DNA from 2 places in the Thermoanaerobacter siderophilus SR4 genome. Region 1 is predicted to be linked to the other one. Evidence: a T-box and tRNA genes for the amino acid it is inferred to sense, from the RefSeq annotation. Region 1 holds a T-box; the other holds one or more tRNA genes.
What was found. A T-box is a leader RNA that pairs with one kind of tRNA and senses whether it is charged. The one in region 1 lies ahead of metG (methionine--tRNA ligase), so its partner is inferred to be a tRNA-Met.
Positions count from the first base shown of each region.

Region 2: it has a tRNA-Met gene. The T-box ahead of metG (methionine--tRNA ligase) is inferred to sense a tRNA for this amino acid. The anticodon was not compared.

Region 1 covers NZ_CM001486.1:1,371,642-1,378,640, forward strand. Annotated here, with positions in the region: gene THESIDRAFT1_RS06655 (CCA tRNA nucleotidyltransferase) at 1-135, shown strand, start outside; gene dmpI (4-oxalocrotonate tautomerase DmpI) at 184-378, opposite strand; T-box leader at 820-1,051, shown strand; gene metG (methionine--tRNA ligase) at 1,050-2,996, shown strand; gene THESIDRAFT1_RS06670 (TatD family hydrolase) at 3,009-3,776, shown strand; gene THESIDRAFT1_RS06675 (ubiquitin-like domain-containing protein) at 3,962-4,993, shown strand; gene rsmA (16S rRNA (adenine(1518)-N(6)/adenine(1519)-N(6))-dimethyltransferase RsmA) at 5,030-5,851, shown strand; gene THESIDRAFT1_RS06685 (hypothetical protein) at 5,921-6,999, shown strand, end outside.
Region 2 covers NZ_CM001486.1:967,545-974,543, forward strand. Annotated here, with positions in the region: gene THESIDRAFT1_RS12920 (recombinase family protein) at 1-750, shown strand, start outside; tRNA gene THESIDRAFT1_RS04710 (tRNA-Met) at 707-783, opposite strand; tRNA gene THESIDRAFT1_RS04715 (tRNA-Met) at 791-867, opposite strand; tRNA gene THESIDRAFT1_RS04720 (tRNA-Leu) at 872-961, opposite strand; partial or broken gene THESIDRAFT1_RS04725 (Ppx/GppA phosphatase family protein) at 1,058-1,962, opposite strand; gene THESIDRAFT1_RS04730 (S1 domain-containing RNA-binding protein) at 2,025-2,456, opposite strand; gene THESIDRAFT1_RS04735 (FtsB family cell division protein) at 2,544-2,831, opposite strand; gene yabQ (spore cortex biosynthesis protein YabQ) at 2,900-3,376, opposite strand; partial or broken gene THESIDRAFT1_RS04745 (putative manganese-dependent inorganic diphosphatase) at 3,454-5,072, shown strand; gene THESIDRAFT1_RS04750 (MtnX-like HAD-IB family phosphatase) at 5,075-5,704, opposite strand; gene THESIDRAFT1_RS04755 (extracellular solute-binding protein) at 5,721-6,380, opposite strand; gene yabP (sporulation protein YabP) at 6,489-6,785, opposite strand; gene THESIDRAFT1_RS04765 (SpoIID/LytB domain-containing protein) at 6,874-6,999, opposite strand, start outside.

The DNA of each region.
Region 1 (6,999 bases):
TTTGATGTAAAAGATGGGAAAAAATTAGGACAGATTTTATATGAAATAAGGAAAAATAGATTTTACGGAGAAATTCAAGATAAAGAAGATGCTGTAGAGTTTGTAAAAGAAAGAATGAAAATAGAGAAAATATAATTTAAAAAGAGATGCAAAAATTTTCGCTGCATCTCTTTTTTATAAGAGTTATTTTTTATGTAGTTCAGAGAGAGGGGTTCCTCCTACGCCTATATTGTCTGGATTATTTTCTTTTATAATCACTGAGAATGCATTTATAGGAATATTGAGTACTTGTGAAGCTGCTTTTGTAAGTTCAGAAATAAGTTTTGCTTTTGTTTCCTTACTTAAATTGTCAGGTCCTTCAATTGTTATAAAAGGCATTGCAATCCTTCCTTTCTATATTTTTTTGATGTTCTCGATATTTATTTTAACACTTTTTTGTGTAAGAAACCAAATTATAAGAAAAATTTATGATGACAATTACTAAAAATCAATTATATAATATTGTTAGCATTTTTGGGATAGAGAGGAAAATGAAAAAGCTTTTATTTTTGTATAATTGCTTTTTTCTTTTGGATTTTTTTGACCCTTACCTATTTCGATTAAAACATCAAAAGAATAGTTTTTACTTTTTGTAAAATATTTTACATCTGAAGCGGCTTCTATATCAAAAAGTTGTTCATTTTTTTGAGGTTTGATTTCATAAATGTGATATATTGCGACGAGTGTAATTGTAAAAGCTATACTAATGCAGAAAATATACTAAAAAGGTAGTTGACAATACTTTTTATAAAGGGTATATTAAAGAATAAATAGATATAGTAAAAGGCGATGAAGGAAAGAGTAAAAAGCTTGAACTTTCACAGAGAGTCGGGCGAGGTGCGAACCGATAAAGTTTGGGCTTTTGAAGATGGCTCCGGAGCCGTACTGCCGAAGGCTAGTAGGTTTTACCGGGAACTCCCGTTACAGGGTAGGAGTGTGTTAGCACTCTGTGAGGCATGCGTCGTGAGGCGCATGTGAAGAAGGGTGGTACCGCGACAATCTCGCCCCTTATGTGGAGGCGAGTTTTTTATTTACAAAAAAAGAGGAGGATGGATATGAAAAAGACTTTTTACATTACGACACCTATCTATTATCCCAGTGATAAATTACATATTGGTCATTCATATACTACAGTTGCTGCAGATGCGATGGCAAGGTTTAAAAGGCTTACCGGATATGATGTCAAGTTTTTGACCGGTACTGATGAACATGGGCAAAAAATTCAAAGAATAGCAAGAGAAAAAGGGATGTCTCCTAAAGAATATGTAGACGGGATAGTTGAATGGATAAAAGATTTATGGAAGACAATGGATATAAGTAATGACCAATTTATTCGCACAACCGATAAATATCATGAGGAAATAGTACAAAAAATATTCACGAAATTGTATGAAAAAGGAGATATATACAAAAGCGAATATGAGGGATGGTACTGTACTCCTTGTGAATCTTTCTGGACAGAAAGCCAGCTTGTAGATGGGAAATGCCCAGACTGTGGTAGACCAGTAGAAAGGGTAAAAGAAGAAGGGTATTTTTTTAAATTGTCTAAATATGGGGATAGGCTGTTACAATATTATGATGAACATCCTGATTTTATACAGCCGGAGTCAAGGCGCAATGAGATGATAAACTTTATAAAATCAGGTTTGGAGGATTTGTTTGTCTCAAGGAGTTCGTTTGACTGGGGTATAAAGGTACCTTTTGACCCAAGACATGTGATTTATGTTTGGATAGATGCTTTGTCAAATTACATAACTGCTTTAGGATATTCTACAGACCATGACGACGACTTTAAAAAATACTGGCCAGCAGATGTTCATTTGGTTGGAAAAGAGATAATGAGGTTTCACACAATAATATGGCCAGCAATGCTTATGGCTCTTGACTTGCCCCTTCCTAAAAAAGTGTTTGGACACGGTTGGCTTATACTGGAAGGAGGCAAGATGTCAAAATCTAAAGGCAATGTAGTAGACCCTAAAGAGCTGGTTAGGAAATATGGCGTGGATGCTGTAAGATATTTTCTTTTGAGAGAAGTTCCTTTTGGGGCGGATGGAGTGTTTTCTAATGAAGCTTTGATAAACAGAATAAATTCAGACCTTGCTAATGACCTTGGAAACTTGCTGAGTAGGACTGTTACAATGATTGAAAAATACTTTGAGGGCATTCTGCCAAAGCCTTCACAAAAAGAAGAAGTAGATGATGACCTTATAAATACTGCACAGAATCTACCTAAAACTGTTGAAGAGTACATGGATAAACTTCAGTTTTCCAACGCTTTAATTGAAATATGGAAATTAGTAAGACGAGCTAATAAGTACATTGATGAAACAATGCCTTGGATTTTAGCGAAAGATGAAAGCAAAAAGGAAAGATTGGGTACTGTTTTGTATAATTTAGCGGAAGCTTTGAGATTTATTGCAATACTTATATCTCCTTTTATGCCAAATACCCCGCAAAAAATGTTTGAACAATTAGGAATAGAAAAAGATTTGACGACTTGGGAGAGCTTAAAGTTTGGCTTGTTAAAAGAAGGTACAAAAGTAAAAAGAGGAGAAATTATTTTCCCGAGAATAGATGTAAATAAGGAACTGAGTGCTATAGAAGAAAAAGCAGAGGAGGAAGAGAAAAAGATAGATTATATCACTATTGAGGATTTTGCAAAAATTCAGCTTAGGGTTGCAGAGATTTTGGAAGCCGAAAAAGTGGAAGGCTCTGACAAGCTTATAAAGATGAAGCTTAAAGTGGGAGAGGAGACAAGGCAAATTGTAGGAGGAATTGCTCGTTATTACACTCCTGAAGAGCTTATAGGAAAGAAAATAATTATTGTATATAATCTGGAGCCAAAGAAACTAAAGGGTATTGAGTCTCAAGGAATGCTTTTAGCAGCATCTACCGAAGGAAAAATGTCCCTTCTTACAGTGGACAGGGATATAGAAAGTGGGGCAAAGATAAGCTAAGGAGTGATAAAATTGTTGGTAGATTCTCACGCTCATCTTGAAGATGAGAAATACGATAGAGATAGAGAAAAAGTTATTGAAGAATGTAAAAAAGACCTCACATTTTTAATAAATGTGGGGTCTAACCTCTTAACTTCTAAACAGTCTATTGAGCTAGCTCATAACTATGACTTTATATATGCTTCTGTTGGAATTCATCCCCATGATGCACAAAGGGAATTTGACAAAGTGGAAGAAATAGAGAGATTAGCTTTACAGGAAAAGGTTGTAGCAATAGGAGAAATAGGGTTAGATTATTATTACGACGACCCTCCCAAAGAGTTTCAAAAAGAGATTTTTATAAAACAAATAAGGCTTGCGAAAAAGCTAAATCTTCCAATAATAATACACAATAGGGATGCTCATGGAGATATACTAGATATATTAAAACAGGAATGGACAAAAGATTTAAGAGGGGTTTTTCACAGTTATTCGGGAAGTGTTGAAATGGCTTTTCAAGTAATTGAAATGAATTTTTACATTTCTTTAGGAGGGCCTGTGACATTTAAAAATGCAAAAAAACCTAAAGAAGTAGCAAAAGCTGTTCCCTTTGAAAAACTTTTAATTGAGACAGATAGCCCTTATCTTACTCCTGAGCCTTATAGAGGAAAAAGGAATACACCGGTGTATGTGAAATTTGTAGCGAAAAAAATTGCAGAATTAAGAGAGATGCCTTATGAGGAGGTTTGTAGGATTACTGCTGAAAATGCTATAAAACTTTTTAACATCCCTCTCAAATAAAAGTTTTAAAAAACAACCTCCTGTTTTGAGGGGAGGTATCAAAAGTCAAAAAAATGCGTATAATATCATTGAGTTTGGTTTCCCCATAAATGAAAAATTGTGTATAAAAATTTGACAAATCAATTTAATTGGATTAAAATTACTTACGACTCCCCTAAATTAAATTTTTAACAGGAGGCTATGGGATGGATACAGACAAGTTTAGAAAGCGACTTGGTGAAATAGTTAAAAAACCAGTTGCTCTTCTAACGTTGGCTGCAGTATTCCTATTGATTGTCGGAGCTATAACATACGCAAGCTTAAAAAAGGAAATAACCCTTCAGGATGAAGATAAAAAAATGGTTGTTACAACATTTAAATCAACAGTTAAGGATTTGTTAGAAGAGAAAGGAATTAAGCTAAGAAAAGAAGATGTAGTAACGCCTTCTTTAGACACTGCTTTAAAAAATGGCATGAAGGTGACTATCAAAAGAGCAGTTCCTATCACTATCTGTGTGGGTGGAAAAGCAAAAGATATTTACACTGCTGCATCTAATGTAAAAGAAGTATTTCAACAAAATAGTATAACTTTAGGACCACAAGACAAAGTAAATATGAGTTTAGATACGCCTGTGTTTAGGTACATGTACATCGACGTTACAAAAGTAACAGAAAAAATTGTTACTCAAGAAGTAGATATACCATATCAAACAGAGACAGTAAAGAATGACAATATGGAAAGAGGACAAGTAAGAGTAGTTCAACAAGGAGAAGTTGGGAAAAAACAAATTGTGATGAAAGTTACTTATGAAAACGGCAAAGAGGTAGCAAAAAATATAATAGAGGAAAAGATAATAAAAAATCCGATAAACCAAATTGTGCATGTTGGAACACTAGGAGTTTTTACTACTTCAAGAGGAGAGACTTTTAGGTATAGGGAAATTAGAACTATGGTTGCTACTGCTTATACTAATAGCGTAACAGATACCGGTAAAAAACCAGGAGATCCCAATTATGGGATAACTGCTACTGGTACGAAAGCTACAAGGGGAGTAATAGCTGTAGATCCAAGGGTTATACCTTTGGGCACACGACTTTACGTAGAAGGATATGGATTTGGAATTGCTGCAGATACAGGTGGAGCTATTAAAGGGGATAAAATTGATGTTTTTTTCCCGACTCTTGAGGAAACAATTAAATGGGGAAGAAGATACGTGAAAGTTTATATTTTAAAGTAGACAGGGTTTCCCTGTCTTATTTTTTGAGGTGGAGCTATGAAAGTAAAAGGGGTTAATGTAAAGAAAAAATGGGGACAAAATTTCATATTTGACAAAAATATTTTAGCAAAAATTGTGACTGCTTCGGGAGTTGCTTCTGAAGATTTTGTACTAGAAGTTGGAACAGGATTAGGGACTTTGACAGAAGAACTAGCTAAAAGGGTTAAAAAGGTAATTTCTTTTGAAATTGACAGAGAGCTTTATGAAGCAACAAAAGAAAAACTTAACATTTATAACAATGTGATTATCATAAATGAAGATATAATGAAGGTGGATTTAAATAAAATAGCTAATGAATATTTTGAAGGGAAGCCTTTTAAAGTGGTTGCTAATCTTCCTTATTACATAACTTCTCCTATAATAATGATGCTTTTAGAGTGTAAATTTGTGAAAGAGATAACTGTGCTAGTGCAAAAAGAAGTTGCTGAAAGAATTTGTGCTCTGCCGGGTACTAAGGACTATGGGATACTTACAGTTTTTATAAATTTTAAAGCAAAGCCTAAGATACTTTTTAATCTACCACCAAGTGTTTTTGTTCCTCCACCTAAGGTAGATTCTTCTCTGGTTAAATTAGAGATACTTGATAAATCTTTAGTTGAGGTAAAAGATGAAAGGTTATTTTCTAACGTGGTAAAAGCTGCTTTTGGACAAAGGAGAAAAGTCTTGTCCAATGCTTTAAAAACTTTAGGACTTCCAAAAGAAATTATAGATAAAGCTTTTACTCTTTCAAACTTATCACCTCAAAGGAGAGGAGAAACTCTTAGTATAGAGGAGTTTGCTGCTTTGGCAAATGTTATTTATGATTTGACAAAGCAGTAATAATAATCCCCCTCTTTTCATAATATATATTGCAAAGTTATATTTAAGATAAATGAGGGGGAAGAATAAATGCCAATAAATATATATAAAAGGTTTTATATTGTTTATAATCAAGAAGACAAGGGATGTTCTATTGAAGGAAAAGAAGTGACAGGTTATTTAAAAGTGGAGTTTAGAGGAAGCAGAGGAAGAATAACAGCGGCTTTGCAAAATCTTAATCCCACGTATTCCTATAATGTGAAATTGCTAAAAGGCGAGGGAGAAGTTACTGTTGTAGATTTTGGAGCAATAAAAGTAGATGATAAAGGACGCGGTGGAGGAGAATGGACTTTTAATGTAGAGAATGTAAAAGATTCGGGAATTAGTTGGGAGGAATTTTCTGTAGCATTTATAGAAGCCCATGATGGCATAAAAACTTTAGTACCTTTGGCATCTGTTATAAACAAGAAAACTACAAACTGGAAGGCTGCTTATAAAAAATATCTGTTAAAGGTAAAACAAGAAGAAACATTAACAGAGAAGAGTGATAAGAATGATAGGGAAATTAAGCAAGAGGAAACTGAAACTGCGATACCCCAAGACTATGAAAGTGCGGAAGATGAAAATATTAAAAATGAATTTACTAAAAAAGATGAAACTTTACAAAATGTTTTGGAAGAGACTCAATTTGAAACCAATTTTTATATTTCTGCCCCTGAAGAAACTCCTAAGCCATTGATGCATTCTTCTAATACTCAACAACAGAAAACTTCTTTTAAGTTTGAGGAGGAAGTAGAGGAAGGATATATAAAATATTTAAGAGAGTATGTTAACAATATAGTGAGTTTTTTGGAGGAAGTTCAGCCTTTTGAAAAAAATTTTGAAGGTTATAGGTGGTGGAAAGTTAAAACGGGTTACAGGGAGGGAAGCTTTGACCATTATCTTGTGGGATTTGTAAATGATGAGGAGGGTGAATTAAAATACATTGTGTATGGAATGCCAGGATTTTTTACTCTTGCAGACCAGCCTTTTGGTGGTATGACAGGGTTTGTAGTTTGGAAGCCAGTTAAAGAAAATTTAAGAGGCGCGAGGGATGAGGGATATTGGATTTTGCATATTGATGCAAAGACAGGACAAATTGCTGTGCCTATAGAACCAACTCCACCGCC
Region 2 (6,999 bases), 400 kb from region 1:
ATAGATAAAGACCTGTTCGAACAAGTACAAAAGAAAATGGAAGAAAGAAAAATAACAAGAGGAGCTAATTCTGCAAAAAGAGTATATCTTTTGTCAGGCCTTGTCTACTGTGGATTATGCGGTTCTAAAATGGTAGGATGCTTAAGTAGAGGAAAATATGTAACTTATAGATGTAGCAGAAAAGATAGAACTAAGCAGTGCACAAATAGAGACATAAATAAAGAAAAATTAGAAACTTTTGTTATAGAAGAACTAAACAGAAGAATATTTGACCCAAAAGTAGCACCAGTGTTAGCTAAACTTTTAAATGAAGAAAATCAGAAGTTAAATAAAGAAAGAGTAGAAGAAATTACTCTTTTAAAAAAGCGCTATAAGGAGATTGAAGAGCAGATGAAAAACATAGTAGAAGCCATCGCTCAAGGCATGTTCCAGCCAATAATGAAAGAAAAAATGAATGAGCTAGAAACATTAAGAAATGAAATTATCTATAGACTTAATGAATTAGAAAATAAAAAAGAAACAAGTTTTATTACACCAGAAATGATTTTAAAAATCTTTGAAAAAGATAGAGAAAAAATTAACTCATCAAAAAATCCTCAGGAAATTAAAGAAGTCCTCAAGAACTACATAAAAAAAATAATCGTCACTCCAGATGAAATAAAATGTGAACTCTATTTCTGGATAGGTGACGATTTCCGTTCTTTGATGGTAGCGGCGAGTGGATTTGAACCACCGACACTGCGGGTATGAACCGCATGCTCTGGCCAACTGAGCTACGCCGCCATATTTTTGGTTGCGGGGGTAGGATTTGAACCTACGACCTCCGGGTTATGAGCCCGACGAGCTACCGGACTGCTCCACCCCGCGCCATTGGTGCCGGAGACCGGACTCGAACCGGTACGGGCTTTTAGGGCCCGCAGGATTTTAAGTCCTGTGCGTCTGCCAGTTCCGCCACTCCGGCTTCATCTCCTTGAGACAGTATTTATTATATTATATCTATATCTTTAAGTCAATAGTTTTTTATCCACTTTTGCAACTTCAAATGAAAATTCCATTTCTATAGCTTAAATTCCCCAAATTTATAGAGGACTGCTCCTTCTAAATTATCCCACTCACTAACCGTTATTTCTTTGAAACTCAGCATTTCTAATATAGTCAGTAATATAGCAGTTCCCGCAATTATTATATCAGCCCTTTGGGGCTGCAATCCAAAAATTTTTTTCGTTCTTCCAATGTAACAGACATAAATTTATCTAAAATCCTTTTAATTTCTTCCTTTTTTAACTGATAGCCATGGACTTTTTCTTGAGAATAAATTTCTAATTGCTGAGAAACTGCGGCAAGAGTTGTTATCGTTCCTCCTATGCCGATAACATTTTCAACCTCTTTGTACTTATCAATGGAATTTACCACTGCATCTATTATGTGTAACCTAATTTCATCATATTCCTCAGTTGTAGGAGGATCATTTTTAATAAATTTTTCAGTAAGCCTCACAGCCCCTATATCAAAACTTTCTTTTACAAATTCTCTACCTTTGTACGCTAATTCAGTACTTCCTCCTCCTATATCTAACACCAGAGCATCTTCCTTATTAACTCCCATCACCGCTCCGATGTATCCAAACAAGCTCTCTGTTTCTCCATCTATAATTTCTACCTCTAGCCCAAGTTTTCCAATTTGCTCAAAAAAAGCATCTTTATTTTTAGCATCCCTCATCGCAGATGTTGCAAAAGCATATATAACTTCTGCGCCTTTTTCTTGGGCCAATTTCACAAAGCGTTCAATCACTTCAATGCTTCTCTGTATCGCATTATTATTTAACTTCCCCGTTTTAGAAATTCCTTCCCCTAATCGAGTTATTTCAACGTCTTTTTGTATCTTGTTTATATTTTCATTATCTATGTCACATATAAGTTGGCGTATTGAATTTGTCCCTATATCAATCGCACAAATTCTCATAATAACCCCCAACTATCACAGGTAAAAACCCTTTATGAAAAATCTTCGGGCATAACCCGAAGTTAATATCCATTGCTTCTTCTGTAGCCTGTGTTTCTTCTCTTGGAATCAAAATTCTTTCGCAGCTGTTGCTGTCTTTCGTCTGAATCCTTTAAAAACTTAAGCAATCTCTCTTCAAAAGAACTATTAGTATTATAATTCCTATTGCTCTGCCATACAAAATCCTTTGGATCTCTTTCTTTATTATTATTATTTTTTTTAGGCAAAGCCTTTTTGATTGACAAACTTATTCTTCCATTAGCATCCATGGACAATATTTTTACTTTTACTTTATCATGCTCCTTCAAATGCTCCCTAATGTCTTTTACATAGGTATTAGCAACTTCCGAAATATGCACCAACCCAGTTTTTCCCTCTGGTAGCTGAATAAATGCTCCAAAGTCTGTGATGTTTAACACAGTGCCCTCAACAACATCTCCAACCTCAAATGGCATATAAATAAAGATCCTCCCTCTAAAAATTTTATTAATGAGTTCATTATATATTAAAATACAAAATATTTCAAGATAAATTTTTCGAAATCACTTTTTTGTCTCTTGTGTCTTAGTTTTTGAAATATCTACATAAATTATTTCTCCTTTTTTAACCAACCCCAATTTTTGCCTTGCCTCATTTTCAATAAAACTTTCACTATTTATCTGGTGAAGTAATTCATTTAAATACTTATTTTCTTTCATTACTGCAGCTTCTTTATTTTTCAAATCCCTATACCTATTATTAAGTTTCTCTAATGCAACTTGCTGCTGAAAAAAAGTAAATCCAATATATGCAATAAAGGCAAAAAACAATATCTTCTTTAGTTTTTTCACTCAAAACACCTACTTTCACAATGCGGATTAATCTATTATTTTTATTCGACATCTCTTTAAAAAATCCTCTATTTTTTCCTCTTAAAAATCTTAAAATAGGTTAAATTATTTTTTAGAAAAGCACCAGGCAAAGTTAAAATTTTTCTTGTAAACCTATAAGGAACAATAAAAAAATTGACTACTATTTTAACAGGGTATATAATAATTTCTGCCATCTTTTTTAAAAACTTTATTGTAAATTCATAAATTCCAATTAAAGCTTGGGTGATGAAATAACTTAGTAACACATAATAAAGAATAACTCCAATTGCAAATCCTAAAAAACTATAAAGCCTGATTTCAACGTAATTGCTTATATACATAAAATAAAGCATAGTAATTGTCCCAAAAAGCCAAAATATAATATCGGCAATATTAGAAAAAGTTTTTTTAAGCCTAAAAACTTGCCTTGTCACTTTAAAAATATCGTATATAAATCCCAGCACAAAACCGCCATACACTGTAACTAAAAATGCATAAATTTGACTTTGTATGGTTATTACCATTTACATACCCTCCTTTTCTTGTTATATTATATTTATCCACTGCAACAAGAATGAAACTAAAATAGGGGCGATGCATCATGACAACAGTATATGTTTCCGGACATAAAAATCCAGATACCGATTCTATTTGCTCAGCTATTGCTTATGCCTATCTAAAGCGCATATCTGAAGGTATAAATGCTATACCTGTTAGATTAGGTCCTATAAACCGAGAGACAAAATTTGTATTAGACTATTTTGGAGTAGAAAAGCCTACTTTTATTGAAAATGTATATACCCAAGTACAAGACATTAAATTTGATAAATCTCTTGTTTTTAAAGAAAACACCTCCATGTTTGAAGCATGGAACGCTATGATGGAAAAAAACATTAGAACAATAGCAGTAGTAGATGAGGAGAACAAATTAATAGGAATTGCAACAGTAGGAGATTTGGCAAAGGCATATCTTTCCTCTTCTCATGAATTATCTAAATATAAAATTCCTATTGACAATATATTAGCTACTTTGAAAGGAGAAGAAATTTTAAGATATGTAGATTATCTTGAAGGCGACATTTTAGTAGCTGCAATGTCCAAAGAAAATGTGTTAAAAAGAATAAAAAAAGGAGATATCTTAATCGTTGGAGACAGAGATGATATACAGCAAGCTGCAATTCAACAAGGAATAAAAGCTCTCATAATTACTGGCAATAACGGAATTTCAGAAAAAATTTTTGAACTAGCTAAACAATACAAAGTAACAATTATAAAAGTTGTACCAGATACTTTTGACACTGTTAAATTATTAAACCAAAGTATACCATTATCATATGTAATAAAAAAAGAAGACCTAGTAACATTTAGAGTCAGCGATTATATTGATGATGTAAAAGAAGTAATGTTAAAATATAGATACCGCAACTTTCCAGTTGTCGATGAAGAAGGAAAAGTTGTAGGACTACTTGCAAGGCGACATATTTTAGACTATGAAAGAAAAAATGTAATAATGGTAGACCACAATGAATTCTCTCAAGCAGTAGAAGGAATAGAACAAGCAAGAATATTAGAAATAATTGACCATCACAGGATTGGGACGATAGAAACAGAGCAGCCAATACTATTTAGAAACCATCCAGTAGGCTCTACTGCTACAATTATAAATCGAATTTTTGAGGAAAAAGGGCTAATCCCAGAACCGAAAATAGCGGGAATAATGTGCGCTGCTATTTTATCAGATACTCTTGTATTTAAATCCCCCACTTGCACACCAGAAGACGTAAGAGCAGCTAAGAAACTTGCAGAAATTGCTAACATAGACATAAATGAGTTTGGAACTGAAATGTTCAAAGCAGGTACCTCTTTAGAAGGGAAAACTGTTGAAGAAATATTTTATACAGATTTTAAAGAATTTACAATAAATAATTATAAAATTGGCATAGGTCAGGTGAATACTCTCACAGATGCAGGAAAATTAAAACAAGACCTAATAAATTTTATGGAAAAAGTAAAAAAGATAAAGGTTATGATATTTTACTACTTATGCTTACAGACATAATAAACGAAGGATCTGAAATACTTTTTGTAGGAAATAATAAAGAATTGTTGGAAAGAGCCTTCAACGTACAAATAAAAAATAACAGTTTTTACCTCCCATATGTCATCTCAAGAAAAAAACAAGTATTGCCACCTATTATTAAAGCGATAAACTCCCAATAAGTTTATCGCTTTAACTTTTCTATTATATCGCCAAAATTTTTAAAAGAAATATATGGAATATCATTTTCTTTGCAATATTTTTCTAAAACCCCCTTTGCAAAAACCTCATCAGCATATTTCACAACACAAATATCTGAATATCCATCTCCTATATATACTACATAATACCCCTCATTTTTGTATCTATTCAATACTTCCAGCTTACACATACCACATTTGTTGCAATCCTTGCTCTTATATGGAAAATCCACTTTTATTTCTCCCTTATCAAACCAAAGCTTATTGCTATAAAACTCTACATTAAACCCATACTTATCCATAATGGCCTTTATATTAAAGTCATATCCATCACTCACTATTACAACTTCATAATTCTTTACTTTGCAAAAATTTAAAAACTCCAAGAAATAATCATCTATCTCAATAGTGTAAAGCAAATCCAAAAGTTTTTTCTCGTTCATTTCCATAAGCTTTAATGTCTCAATTGCGCATTCTTCAGTAGACATTTCCCCCTTTTCCCATAATTCCTCATAATACTGCCAACCATCCTTTGCAAACTTATTCACCATCAAATCAACAGTATCTACTTTAGTAACAGTACCGTCAAAATCTACTAAAAAGACTTTCTTCAATTAATTTTCTCCCCCTTTATTTTATATTCAAAAGCCATTTTACAAATTTTATAGCCAAATCTTTGTGCTGTCCATTCGCAATAATTGCAACAATTTTATCATTATAGTCATATCCTAAATTTTTTAAATATTTATTATTCCATCCAACGTATATTCCGTAAGCACCTGGTTTTACCTCATTAGAGGGTTCCTCTACTTTTGCCACATTTAACCCTGATAAATTTAACTCCTTTATCTCATCCAATCGCAAAAAAGCTCCTTGACTTGCCAATATATCAAAATTATTTTTATCTAAAATAATGACATCTATATCTTGCGCTCCCATTCTGGCCATTAATTTTTGAGTTGAGGCAGGGTCAAGAGTAAAATTGCCATTTGGATTTTTTACAAGCCCATAAAAATCAATAGAAGCTTGTTTTTTGCCTGAAGGATCGCCAATCAATTCTTTAGTAACCTCTTTGCTAAATTCATTTAACCTATCAAAGTCCATATATTTCCCCACGAAGGCAATATTCAATACATATTCTTTTCTATTTAAGACACTGCTTGTAAAAGCGCCTAATAGATAAATCACCAATATGCCTGTGATAATATGAACTTTATAATAGTCCCATATATATTCCACTTTTTCTTTTGTAGTCATGTTTCTAAACCAATTTTTTCTCTCCTCACTCATTTGTTTCACACCTCTCTACTTCCTTTGCGCAAAAATATCCAAATTTATTATAGCAATTAAACTTTTTAAAATCGAGTATATAAAACAAAATAAGCCGCAACATGCGACTTATCTAAACATTCTACTTATGAATCCCCCTGATTTTCCTATAAGGCCACTTTTGTCACTGTAATTTAAATTTACTATTTCTCCATCAATTGACACTTGTCCGTCATCAAGGTTCAATTTATTAATGTGAAGCCCTTGACCTCTTATTGTCAAAATTCCCAAATCCGTCTCCAATATTACGGTTTCTTCGTCAAAGCTTACAACATTTGTTACCCCAGAAATACTGATTTTTTCTCTATTTTCAATTGTAATATTATGAGGTTTCCCCGCTCTTAAAAAGTTCCTTTTATCTTCCATTTTAAACCTCCCCTCTTTTTAATTGACTATTATTATCTATGAATCTTGTACTTTTTTTAGAACAAAAAAATCCTCCAATAGGAGGACTTCAATCCCAAATCTTGACTATATTTATGCTTTTAAAGTAATAGTTTAGTATGTCTTTCGCCTTTTTCCCCTCTTTAGCCATTTGATAAGCTCCCCATTGAGACATTCCTACACCATGCCCAAACCC